DNA from 3 places in the Neobacillus oceani genome. Region 1 is predicted to be linked to each of the others. Evidence: riboswitches for the same ligand, from Rfam matches in the RefSeq annotation. Region 1 holds a riboswitch; each other region holds the start of a gene.
The links. A riboswitch is a leader RNA that binds a small molecule or an ion and turns the genes downstream of it on or off. The one in region 1 is predicted to bind lysine.

Region 1 (4,265 bases):
TCAAGACCAAAGCAGCAAAATTGAAAGCACTGGCATACCCATCCTCGCTGTCGGCTTTATTGGGAATCACTGAGCCGGCGATTTTCGGGGTTAATCTCCGTTACGGCAAGCCGTTTATCATGGGGCTCATTGGCGGCGCGGCCGGGGGATTTTTGGCGTCAATCCTTGGCTTGAAAGGTACGGGAATGGCGGTTACGGTTATCCCGGGGGCGCTCCTCTATTTAAATGGGCAAATCCTGCCGTACATCCTCGTCAACCTCGTGGCGATTGCGGTCGCTTTCGCGCTCACCTGGATGTTTGGATACTCGGATAAAGTTAAGAAGGAAATCGAACATCAGTAAGATTCACAGGAGGCAGGGCGTTACTTGCCTCCTTTTTTAAAAAGAAGGCAATGCAAAAATGGGGATGTAAATGACACAAGGAGGTTTGCTGATGACTGATAAGGAAACTCTCCTCGTCCAGAAAGCGTATGAGGAAGTTGATAAATACAAAGAGCAGGTGGATACGGACCCGTACCGGCTGAATTACCACCTTATGCCTCCGGTCGGATTGTTGAATGACCCGAACGGACTTGTCCAGTACAAGGGTACATACCATGTGTTTTACCAGTGGAACCCTTTTGATACGGCTCATGGGGCGAAATTCTGGGGGCATTATTCATCAAGGAATATGATTCACTGGCGTGAAGAGCCGATTGCCCTCGCCCCGAGTGAGTGGTATGAGCGGAATGGCTGCTATTCTGGCAGTGGGGTTGAGTGGGAAGGAAAACTGTATCTTTTTTATACCGGGAATGTCAAACTGGACGATGGGACGCGGGAGACGTATCAATGTGTGGCGGTGTCCCGGGATGGCATCCATTTTGAAAAAAAGGGCCCAATCATCAAGCTCCCGGAGGGGTATACGGCCCATTTCCGGGATCCAAAGGTTTGGTGGAAAAACGGCCGCTGGTATATGGTCATCGGTGCCCAAACCGTGAATGGGAACGGGGCCGTGGTCCTGTTTTCCTCAGATGACCTGCAAAGCTGGAGGGAATCGGGACAGATTGCGGGAGAAGGGATGAATGGCCTGGCGGACTTCGGTTATATGTGGGAGTGCCCGGACCTGATCCGTCTGGACGGGAAGGATGTTTTGCTTGTGTCGCCCCAAGGATTGGATCCAAGCGGCCACTTTTACAATAACTTGTTCCAATCGGGCTACTTTGTCGGAACACTGGATTATGAATCGGCCCAATTCAAGCATGGCCCATTTACCGAGCTTGACCGTGGGTTTGATTTCTATGCGCCGCAAACATTTGTTGATGATAAGGGGAGAACCATCCTTTACGCCTGGATGGGGATCACTGATGAGAATGAATCGTCCCACCCGACTCTACTCAACCGTTGGGTCCATGCACTGACCATCCCCCGGGAGTTAAGACTTCACGGCGATAAGGTTTATCAGCGGCCAATTTATGAGCTCTCTTTGCTGCGAAAAGAAAGAGTGGAATACCAGAATGTCGAACTTGCCGGAAAGGCAACTCAATTCAATGGGGTCGTGGGAAAATCAGTTGAATTGCTGTTAGATAGCCTTAAAGTGAAGAATGGTGGGTTCCGTATCCGGTTTAGAAGCGAGGCCGAACTATTTTACGATTCCGATAAACCGGAGATTAGCCTAATAAGGAAAAATTTTAAAACAGGCGAACCGGAAAGAAGAACATGCGCGATCTCGGACCTAACACAGCTAAGGATTTACATGGATCATTCTTCATTGGAAATCTTCGTAAACGAAGGCGAAGAAGTATTTACAGCACGTTATTTCCCCAAGATGGAGGACGAAACAATTGTCTTTTATGGAAAGGCTAGCTTCTGCCTTGTAAAGTGGGATTTGGATAGGCTGAAGATTCAGCGGTACAAATCTTAAAGATATGAATAGAATTCTATGTTTTAGGGAAGCCCTGATTGACTACATTCCCCTTCACTCCATTTAAGGCTATCTTATTTCCAAATGAATCCTCATATGGAATCAGGATATAGGCTTTTAGGCAGAAATTAGGTTGACAGATTTGTCGGAATGTTATAGTCTAATTTGTATATAATTTAATAGAACCACCTCACTTTCACAGTGGGGTAGAGGCGCGGTATTTAACAGTCTTTAGTGGAGCCTGAGAAGCATCGAGACTAGGGAGAAGGAAATACCGCCGAAGTGGGCCATATACTCAGTATTGCCTGCTGGGCCTGCAGTGAATAATTGCAGGACTGTCTCAATGAACTGCCCGGTTTATTGAGTTGTGCTATCTCATTGGGGTAAAGAGAGGATTTGGGCGCAAACTATACATGTTGCGGCCTGAGTTTATCTCAGGCCGCTTTTTGGTGTATTCATTCATTAAAAATGAAAGGGGAAGTTAAGGGTGAAAAAAAGGGGTACATTATTTCTGGCAGTATTGCTTACCGCAATCCTCGTATTGGCCGGTTGCGGAGGTACAGACAGTTCAAAATCGGGTTCGAATGGCAAGGAAGAAAAGGATACTTTCAAAGTAGGGCTTGAGGCCGGCTACGCGCCTTTTAACTGGTCGCAAAAAGACGATTCAAATGGAGCTGTCAAAATTTCTGGATCATCTGAATACGCTGGCGGCTATGATGTGGAAATTGCCAAGAGAATCGCCGATGGCCTCGGCAAGGAACTGGTCATTGTCAAAACAGAATGGGATGGCCTTGTACCGGCATTGACTTCCGGCAAAATCGATGCGATTATCGCAGGGATGTCACCAACGGAAGAACGTAAAAAAACAATCGACTTTTCGGATAACTACTATAAATCGAATCTCGTAATGGTTGTGAAAAAAGGAAGCAAGTATGAAGGAGCGAAATCAATTAACGATTTCAAAGGTGCGAAGGTAACCGCGCAGCTGAATACATTCCATTACTCCGTCATTGACCAGATCGAAGGCGTCAAGAAAGCGACAGCGATGGATAACTTCCCGGCAATGAGGGTCGCACTTCAATCGGGCATCATTGATGGATACGTTTCCGAGCGCCCTGAAGCGGTGAGTGCTTCAGCCGCGAACGAAAACTTTGTGATGGTCGAATTCGAGGATGGATTCAAAACATCCGAGGATGACACGGCGATTGCTGTCGGACTTAAAAAGGGAAGCGGTCTAACGGACAAAATCAATGAAATCCTGAGCGGCATTTCCGAAGAAGAACAAACAAGCATCATGGATGAAGCAATCAAGAACCAGCCGGCGGCAGAATAAAGATAGATTTCGGTGGAAACCGGCTGTGTCTTGTATACAGCCGGTTTCATGATGATATGGAGGAGGAGAGGCATGAGCATTGAATGGATTGTAAAAATCGTATCGGAAAACTGGGAGATGTTCCTCCGCGGGGCGGGCACGACGTTATGGATCGCACTCATTGGAACAATTGCCGGGGCTGTTATCGGCTTGATTGCCGGCATCATCCGGACGATTCCTGTTCCAGAACGGGGACTTAAAAAAATTGTATTGGCAATCGTTAATTTTCTTTTATCAGCATATATTGAATTTTTCCGCGGTACGCCAATGATTGTCCAGGCAATGGTCATTTATTACGGCTCCGCATTAGCATTTGACATTAATATGAATGTAATGATGGCAGCACTTATTGTTGTTTCGATTAATACAGGGGCCTATATGGCCGAAATTGTCCGCGGCGGGATCATTTCGATTGATAAGGGCCAGTTCGAGGCTGCCCAGGCTATTGGGATGAACCATATCCAGACGATGGTCAACGTCGTTTTGCCGCAGGTTGTCCGAAACATTTTGCCTGCAACAGGGAACCAATTTGTAATCAATATTAAGGATACATCCGTCCTTAACGTTATCTCGGTATCGGAATTGTACTTCCTGACAAAATCGGTAGCGGGCAACAATTTCCGTTATTTCGAGTCATTCTTTGTGGCGTGTGTCCTTTATTTTATCATGACCTTTGCTGTAACGAAAATCCTTCGTTATTTTGAAAAGAAAATTGAAGGGCCGGATAGCTACACGGTTGTCGGCGAGGATATCCAGCCTGCAAGATAATAACTGCAGAAAGGAGGAGAACGTATGGAAAAAGTTATTGATATCCAGCATTTAAATAAGTCCTTTGGAAACCATGAAGTGTTAAAGGACATTAATTTTTCAGTCAATAAAGGGGAAGTCGTGAGTATTATCGGTTCATCCGGATCCGGCAAGTCGACGCTCCTTCGCTGTGTAAACCTATTGGAAATGCCGAGCGGCGGCCAAATCATTTACAAAGGCGAAAACA
Region 2 (4,265 bases), 510 kb from region 1:
CCTTCCCCGCATGTCGCCAAGCCACAAAGTGTTGCATAAATTTTCATAAATCTGCTATATTCACCACCGCCAAAGCACCTGTATTGATTTTATAATGGAGAAAATTGGCTTGGAAGGGGGGAGTCAGGTGAGGAACACGATGACGGAAGGACGTTTTCTTGCATGGGTGGCCGGGGCGATCATCACTCTTATGGGAATCCATGTTTTCCACCCGCAGCTAGTCCAGGTTTACAACCCGGTGAACTATGTATCGTTCCACGCACTGCTTGAGTTTTTCAGTATTATGATTTCGTTCGTAATTGTCTTGTACAGCTGGAGAGTGTTAGACCGGAATCGCTCTGTAAGGCTGCTGCTCATTCTTTTCATTTTTTCCACAGTGGGAATGGTTGATCTCCTCCACACGGTGACCTTTAAAGGTATGCCCTACTTCCTAACCGAGAGCTCCGTGGCGAAAGCAACTGGTTTCTGGATTGTTGCGCGGATGGTCGAGGCTATCCTGATGCTGGTAGTGATGCTGATGCCGGACAAGCTGGTGAGACGGGATTTGCGGAAGCCGGTTCTCAGCGCCGCAATCATGCTCGGACTTGCAATCATGGCAATTGTTTTCATCTTTGAAAAGAGCCTTCCCGTCCTTGTTGTCGAAGGGCAAGGGACCACTCCTCTTAAAAATGGCCTTGAGTACTTCATCAGCTTCCTGCATTTTCTGTCACTCGTCGTCTGCCTGCACCATTATTATCTTGAAAAATGCACCACACACCTAAATCTCGCGCTCGCCTTTACACTTCTGTTCCTGTCGGAGATGATCTTCACCGTCTACCAAAGTGTATTCGACCTCGATAATTTTACAGGCCACATTTTCAAGGTGCTCGGTTATTATTTCATCCTGAAAGGCGTTTTCCTGCTTCTGAAGAAAAAGGAACCTGTGCCAGATGAAAATACCGTTGTAAAGCAAATCCCAGGGGCCCTTTTCTCGATTATGAAAAAAGAAGGGCGCTTCATGTTTACTTATATGGAAGGCGGCCTGCTCCGCGAGAATGGGCTCAAGCCGTCCGCAATCACTGGCACCGACGTTGAAGACCTGATGCCTCCAATGGAAGGCGATGCACTCGACTACTGCCACGAATGCTGGGAAACCGGCGCCAAACAGACATTTCTGGCCAATATTAAAAAAAGCCATTTCGCCATTTCCCTCGTACCAATCGTAAAAGGCGGGAAGGTCGAGGAAATTGCGGGCACCGCCGTCGATGTTTCCAATTTCGTCCATTATGGAGCCCGCGAGAGGCCACAATCGGCAGTTGCCAGGAAAGGGAAAGCCTTGAAAACACTATGATTGACGGCTTTGTGGAAAATTGGCCACCCGGGCTGGGCGTTGCGCGGAACAGGTTGACAAACCCCCTGCGAGGCTTTATCCTAGGTAAGGCTAAAAAAACATCACATAATTCAAATATATAGATTCCTCATCAGCGAGATGAGGTAGAGGTCGCGGGTATTAGGAGTAATTCGGAAGAGGGGCAGGCACCCCGGGGAGGCCGGATGAAAGGAATGACCGCCGAAGCGCCGCAGGTCACTGACTGCGTCAGCTGGGACTGTATCCGAATAGGTGCAGGACTGCCATGGGAAACTATGGTGAACTATCCCGTTTTGTCTGATGCGGCACAAATACACTCCGTATCAGGGGTGTTTTTTTCTGCCTGTTTTTGAAGCAGATGCTTCCGTTTACTCCGCCACCTTTCAGAAAAGTGGAGGAGGGGATGGCGCAATGCTTCACTTTCAACAACGAAGAGAGGAGACATCATAGATGAATAAACAAGGGAAACTTGGTTTATGGATATTGACGGCACTTGTCGTTGGAAATATGGTTGGATCCGGCATTTTCATGCTGCCGCGCTCGCTATCTGAGGCGGCAAGTCCGGCAGGCGTGATGATGGCGTGGGGGTTGACCGGATTCGGGGTCATGATGACGGTCCTTGTGTTCGGAAACCTAGCGATTCGGAAGCCGGAGCTAAAGGGTGGGCCGCAAATATATGCGAAGGAATTGTTCAGGCCGGGCACTCAGGCTTCGACGCTGTCAGGCTTCATGGCGACTTGGGGCTACTGGATTGGGAACCTTGCCGGGAATATTGCGATTATTACGACGTTCGCGGGCTACCTGTCAACGTTCTTCCCGATTTTGACGAGCCAGGCGGAATGGTTTTCGATTGGCGGATTAACCGTAAAGGTCGGCAACGGTATGACGTTTATCGTCTGCACGGTGATGCTTTGGTCTACCCATGCCATCATCCTTCGCGGAATTGAGAACGCCGGAAAGCTGAATTTCGCTGCCACCGCTGCGAAGGTTATTGGTTTTATTCTATTCATTATTGTTGGTTTATTCGCATTCAGTAAAACAAACATCTTGCCGCTCACCGCTCCACGGGTCGACGGTAGCGGACAGACGATCGGTTTGCTTGGCCAGGTGAATTCAGCCGCCCTGTCAACACTTTGGGCATTCATCGGCGTTGAATCCGCTGTTGTCTTTTCATCAAGGGCGAAAAAACAAATCGATGTAAAACGGGCTTCCATCCTGGGCTTGCTCATCGCACTCGCGCTTTACATCGGTATCTCCATCCTTGTTATGGGCATGCTCAGCCAGGGAGAACTCATTGCTTCCGACAAGCCGCTTATCGACGCGATTACCAAGGTGCTCGGACCGGCTGGTGGCCAGGCGCTCGCCGCAATTGGCTTGATCAGCCTAGTCGGCTCGACGCTTGGCTGGGTAATGCTGAGTGCGGAAATCCCGTTCCAGGCTGCAAAGCAAGGGCTTTTCCTGCCGTGGTTCCTAAAGGAAAATAAAAAAGGTATTCCAGTCCGTTCGATGATCATTACAAACGGACTTGGTCAGCTGTTCATTTTCTCGACGATTTCGAACTCCATTTCGAAGGCGTTCGGTTTTGTTATTTTCATTGCGACCCTGTCGTATCTCGTTCCTTACTTCATCGCTTCACTATACCAGCTTAAGCTAGTTGTGACTGGGGAAACATACCTAGGTGACAAATCGCGTGCGACCGATGGAATCATTGCTGCGATGTCGACGATTTATTCTACTTGGGTCATCATTGGCGGGACAGCCGACCTGAAAACATTCACCTTTGGGATGCTACTCATTGCAAGCGGAATTTTCTTTTACGGGCCGCTCTGGAGGGCGAATGCTGGAAACAGGTCTGTTAAAAAGAGACCTGCGGTTTAAGGGTAATCAACAAAAGTTAGCTTTAACTTCTCAAGTTCCATTGAAAGATGGGCTTATCCAAGCGCATTGATCAATACCTGGGCGAGGTAAGATCCTATCCTGTGCCGCAAAAAGATTTATAGAAACAACTTAAACCGCTTGGGGGTTCCCAGGCGGTTTTTTAAAATATTTATAGTAAAGGAAAAAACAGAGGTGGGGAGAAGATTTACATAAACATTCTGCCTGCTTGGCCCGGGTGGCCAATTTTCCAAAAGGCGTCTTTAGAAAGAATTCGGATAGCTTTCCAACATATCCCTCAAGAAAACGATTAATCTGCAAAAGGCAGGGTAAAATATACAGAAATTAATCTTTGACATGGCTGGCGTTCCTGTACTATGATGTTTAATGTTGACCAAACCAATAAGAATTAGGGGGTATTAATGTTGAAGAAGTTATCGATTCTGTTTGCACTCATGCTAAGCCTTGTGCTGGTGGTTGCTGCGTGTGGTACGAACGACAAAAATAATGCTAATAACAATACGAATAATGAAGAAAAGAAGACTGGCGGGAATGATGTTCTTTCCAAGGTGAAGGATGAAGGCAAACTTGTTGTCGGTACGGAAGGTACATACCCTCCGTTTACGTTCCACGATGATAAGGGCAAGCTGACTGGCTTTGACGTTGAAATTGCCGAGGAGGTCGGAAAGCGGCTTGGCGTGGAGGTTGAATTCCTTGAAACGCAGTGGGATGCGATTTTCGCTGGGCTTGATGCGAAGCGTTTTGACATGATTGCCAACCAGGTCGGTATCCGTCCGGACCGCCAGGAGAAGTACTTGTTCTCCGAGCCTTACATTACTTCCGCGGCCGTCCTGATTACGCGTGAAGACAATGACAAAGTGACCAAGTTTGAGGATATTAAGGGGCTTAAGTCTGCTCAGTCGATGACAAGTAATTATGCCGACATCGCTAGGAAATACGGTGCGGAAATTGTTGGCGTTGAGGGCTTTAACCAGGCGGTCGAGCTTTTGAACTCGAAGCGGGTTGATGTGACGATCAATGA
Region 3 (4,265 bases), 1.3 Mb from region 1:
AAAGTGGCCGAGGATTCATTGAGCAGGGGGTAGACATCCATGGTAAAATTGAAAAAGTGGGGGAGTACCATTCAAACCCCTGTTTGAGCCGGTTTACAGTGATTTCACCTTATATAGATTGAAAAAGCAATAAAAGGGGGTGGACAACTTTATGAATGAAATTATTAAGCAAAAACTCGCCCTGCTGCCAGACCAGCCTGGATGTTATTTAATGAAGGACAGGCAAGGGACGATTATCTATGTTGGTAAGGCGAAGGTGTTGAAAAATAGGGTTCGTTCCTATTTCTCCGGGTCGCATGACGCGAAGACACAGCGGCTGGTCGGGGAAATCGAAGACTTTGAATACATTGTCACCTCTTCGAATATTGAGGCGCTCATCCTTGAACTGAATTTGATCAAGAAACACGATCCCAAATACAATATCATGCTCAAGGACGACAAGACGTATCCTTTCATCAAGCTGACAGCAGAGCGCCATCCGAAACTGATCATTACGAGGAAAGTAAAGCGTGACAAAGGGAAGTATTTCGGCCCCTACCCAAACGTCCAGGCGGCGAATGAAACGAAAAAGCTGCTTGATAGGATTTACCCGCTCAGGAAGTGCGCGACGCTTCCCGACCGCGTCTGCCTTTATTATCACCTCGGGCAGTGCTTGGCACCATGCGTAAAGCAGGTGCCGGAATCGGAGTACAAACAGATGACCGATGAGATTACAAGGTTCCTGAATGGCGGCTACAAGGAAATCAAAAAAGAACTTACCGAGAAAATGACGCAGGCCGCGGAGCAGCTTGATTTCGAGCGGGCGAAGGAGTTCAGGGACAAGATTGCTCATATCGAAGCGACGATGGAAAAACAGAAAATGACGACGACCGATTTTACCGATCGCGACGTTTTTGGGTATGCTGTCGACAAGGGCTGGATGTGTGTCCAGGTGTTTTTTGTGCGGCAAGGAAAGCTCATTGAGCGCGATGTTTCCCTTTTCCCTGTTTACGGCGAGCCAGAGGAAGAAATGCTGACTTTCCTTGGACAGTTTTACTCGAAGGCAAACCACATCAAGCCACGGGAAGTCCTTATCCAGGACAGCGTGGACTGCCAGACGGCGGAGCAGCTGCTGGAAGTAAAGGTGCTCCAGCCGCAGCGCGGACCAAAAAAGGACCTCGTCAAACTGGCCGTAAAAAATGCACAGATTGCCCTCAATGAAAAGTTTTCGCTTATTGAACGGGATGAAAACCGAACCATCAAGGCTGTCGACAATCTTGGCGCGCTGCTCGGCATCCATACCCCGAACCGGATCGAGGCGTTCGACAACTCGAACATTCAGGGAACCGACCCGGTATCGGCGATGGTCGTGTTCATGGACGGAAAGCCCTATAAAAAGGAATACCGAAAATACAAAATCAAATCGGTTAAAGGCCCGGATGATTATGAATCGATGCGGGAAGTGGCGCGAAGAAGATACTCCCGCGCCTTGAAGGAAGGCCTTCCGCTTCCGGACATGATTATCATCGATGGCGGGAAGGGACATGTCGAGGCAGTAAGAGACGTCCTTGAGAACGAACTCGGGCTAGATATTCCACTTGCCGGCCTCGTAAAGGATGAAAAGCACAAAACATCCCAGCTTCTGTACGGTAATCCGCTTGAAATCGTTCCATTGCCGCGCAACAGCCAGGAGTTTTACCTGCTGCAGCGGATCCAGGATGAGGTCCATAGGTTTGCGATCACCTTCCATAGGCAGCTTCGCGGAAAGAGCGCCTTCCAATCAATATTGGATTCAATTCCGGGGATTGGTGAAAAGCGGAAGAAGCTCCTTCTTAAAAATTTTGGTTCGGTGAAAAAAGTGAAGGAAGCTACTCCGGAGGAAATCACACGCATCGGTATACCAGGGCCTATCGCCGAAGAACTTTTGAAAAAATTGAACTCTTAGGGTTGGCGAATAAAAAACGGCTGTGCTATAATGATGGATAATTTCATATACTATCACTTTGAATTCTAAAGTGAAGGTAGAGGCGCGGGCTTCAAGAGTAAAAATCCGGAGAAGAATGGATTCCGTGAAGGATTTTGAAAGGGGAGACCGCCGAAGCGGCGAATGGATCCATTCCGGACGCTTGCTGGTCCTGCATTGAATAAGTGCAGGATTGTCAGGGTTTACTAATCCTGGAGGGCTATCTCACATAGATGCGTAGAATATTTTCACGTATCCGGGCAATGAGATATCTCTCATTGCCCTTTTTGTTTGTGCAGATACTTACTTAAAAAGGAAACCAGCAAAGGAAAGTAGGGGAAACAGTGGCGATTATTGTACAGAAATTCGGCGGCACCTCGGTTGGGACGCCGGAACGGATCATGAATGTAGCAAGGCGTGTAATCGAAGAATCCGAACTAGGTAACAGTGTAACGGTCGTCGTTTCGGCGATGGGAAAAACAACGGATGAACTTGTGGGGCTTGCGAAGCAAATTACCCCATCCCCTTCAAAACGGGAAATGGACATGCTCCTTACAACCGGCGAACAGGTAACCATCTCGCTCCTTGCAATGGCCCTGAACGCTCTCGGCAAGGAGGCCGTTTCTTTTACAGGCTGGCAGGCCGGGATAAAGACTGAAGATGTTCACGGCAACGCCCGAATTATGGATGTCGAACCACAACGGGTGCTGAATGTTCTTGAGGAAGGAAAAGTGGCGATTGTCGCTGGTTTCCAGGGAATTACGGGCCAAGGGGAAATTACGACACTTGGACGCGGCGGTTCGGATACGACAGCCGTTGCCCTTGCAGCGGCCCTTAAAGCAAGCCGCTGCGATATTTATACGGATGTTACCGGAGTATTCACGACAGACCCTAGGATTGTGAAAAGCGCGAGAAAGCTGCTCTCCATTTCCTATGACGAGATGCTTGAGCTTGCCAATCTTGGCGCAGGCGTCCTGCATCCAAGGGCGGTCGAATTTGCAAAGAATTACGGCATTCCGCTTGTAGTGCGGTCTAGCATGGTGAAAGAAGAAGGGACAATGATCGAGGAGGAAGTATCCATGGAAGAAAATTTAATTGTTCGCGGAGTCGCATTTGAAGATCAAATTACACGGGTTTCGGTAATGGGGCTGGCTGAATCGCTGAACGGCCTGCCAGCAATCTTTGCTTCGCTAGCCAAAAATGGCATTAACGTAGATATCATCATTCAAAATATTACTGGTGACGGAACGGCCAACCTTTCTTTCTCCATCAAAACGGAAGATCTTGAGAAAACGATTGAAGTCCTTGAAGCAAGCCGAAAAGCTTTGGGCTATGGGAAAATTGAAACGGAAACAGGCCTCTCGAAAGTTTCGATCGTCGGCTCGGGGATGGTATCGAATCCGGGCGTCGCAGCGCAAATGTTTGGAGTTTTGGCGGATAAAGGCATCCGGATAAAAATGGTCAGCACATCGGAAATCAAGGTTTCCGCTGTAATTGAAGATACATTCATGGTTCCCGCGGTTGAAGCGCTCCATGATGCGTTTGCCCTTTCAGGCACCGGAATCCATGCGTAGAATTCAATGGAAAAAGCCCCCTTTTCATACGTGAAGGGGGCTTTTAAAAGATATGAACGTATGAAAATTTGTCTAGCTCCAGCGCCCAGCGCCTAGTGTACTTCGGTCCCCTCGCTACGATAAGTCAACATCGATTCGCATCCGCTCATCGTGTTTCCTTTATCCCACCATTAAGGGACAGTAAGCCCTAGAGGGCAACTGTCCCTAAAGGTCCGATTTGTTCAACTAACCATCAGCGGAAAAACACCGCTGATGGAAGTTTCACTTTATCTCCATCGGGGCCCTCCAGTCCATACGGCGCTTAACGGGCGATTACGCTTTTCTTACACCGGGTCCTTGCTATCCCACTTGACAGTGAAGACAGCGATTCTAGATTGTTTGACAGGATGCTCAAAGGCTTCGGCTGTTACGCCTTTTTGGAATTCAATTTGCTGGGCGAGGAATCCGGCCTCAAGCTGGAAATATGACTCCGCTTTGGAGGATACCCGGGAAGGAAGGAGGACAGCGCCCAATACGAATTCCATTTCATTTTTCGATTCTTTACGGATGTCCAAATGGCCCCATGATGCCCGGGCAAAAAAAGTTTTAACCTCATCAATTGTCTTCAACGGATATTTTCTGGCAAGCAGTTTTCCTGCCCAATAAAGGAGTTCCGGGGCTTGCTTGCCAAGAAGTTCTGGCAAAAGGATTTCCCTGATCAATTCATAGCCAAATTTGGTCACAGTTTCAGTCGGTTGCAAATCTGAAGT

Region 2: linked by a shared signal. The riboswitch ahead of V1499_RS20095 (amino acid permease) and the one ahead of V1499_RS22345 (transporter substrate-binding domain-containing protein) in region 1 are both predicted to bind lysine.
Region 3: linked by a shared signal. The riboswitch ahead of V1499_RS15915 (aspartate kinase) and the one ahead of V1499_RS22345 (transporter substrate-binding domain-containing protein) in region 1 are both predicted to bind lysine.

What each region holds. Positions count from the first base shown of each region.
Region 1 is NZ_CP143543.1:4,458,721-4,462,985, reverse strand. It holds gene V1499_RS22355 (sucrose-specific PTS transporter subunit IIBC) at 1-341, shown strand, start outside; gene V1499_RS22350 (glycoside hydrolase family 32 protein) at 433-1,899, shown strand; lysine riboswitch at 2,099-2,280, shown strand; gene V1499_RS22345 (transporter substrate-binding domain-containing protein) at 2,387-3,232, shown strand; gene V1499_RS22340 (amino acid ABC transporter permease) at 3,305-4,039, shown strand; gene V1499_RS22335 (amino acid ABC transporter ATP-binding protein) at 4,064-4,265, shown strand, end outside.
Region 2 is NZ_CP143543.1:3,951,611-3,955,875, reverse strand. It holds gene V1499_RS20100 (MASE3 domain-containing protein) at 128-1,330, shown strand; lysine riboswitch at 1,467-1,642, shown strand; gene V1499_RS20095 (amino acid permease) at 1,799-3,226, shown strand; gene V1499_RS20090 (amino acid ABC transporter substrate-binding protein) at 3,649-4,265, shown strand, end outside.
Region 3 is NZ_CP143543.1:3,145,006-3,149,270, reverse strand. It holds gene uvrC (excinuclease ABC subunit UvrC) at 152-1,924, shown strand; lysine riboswitch at 1,994-2,173, shown strand; gene V1499_RS15915 (aspartate kinase) at 2,287-3,516, shown strand; gene V1499_RS15910 (YslB family protein) at 3,840-4,265, opposite strand, start outside.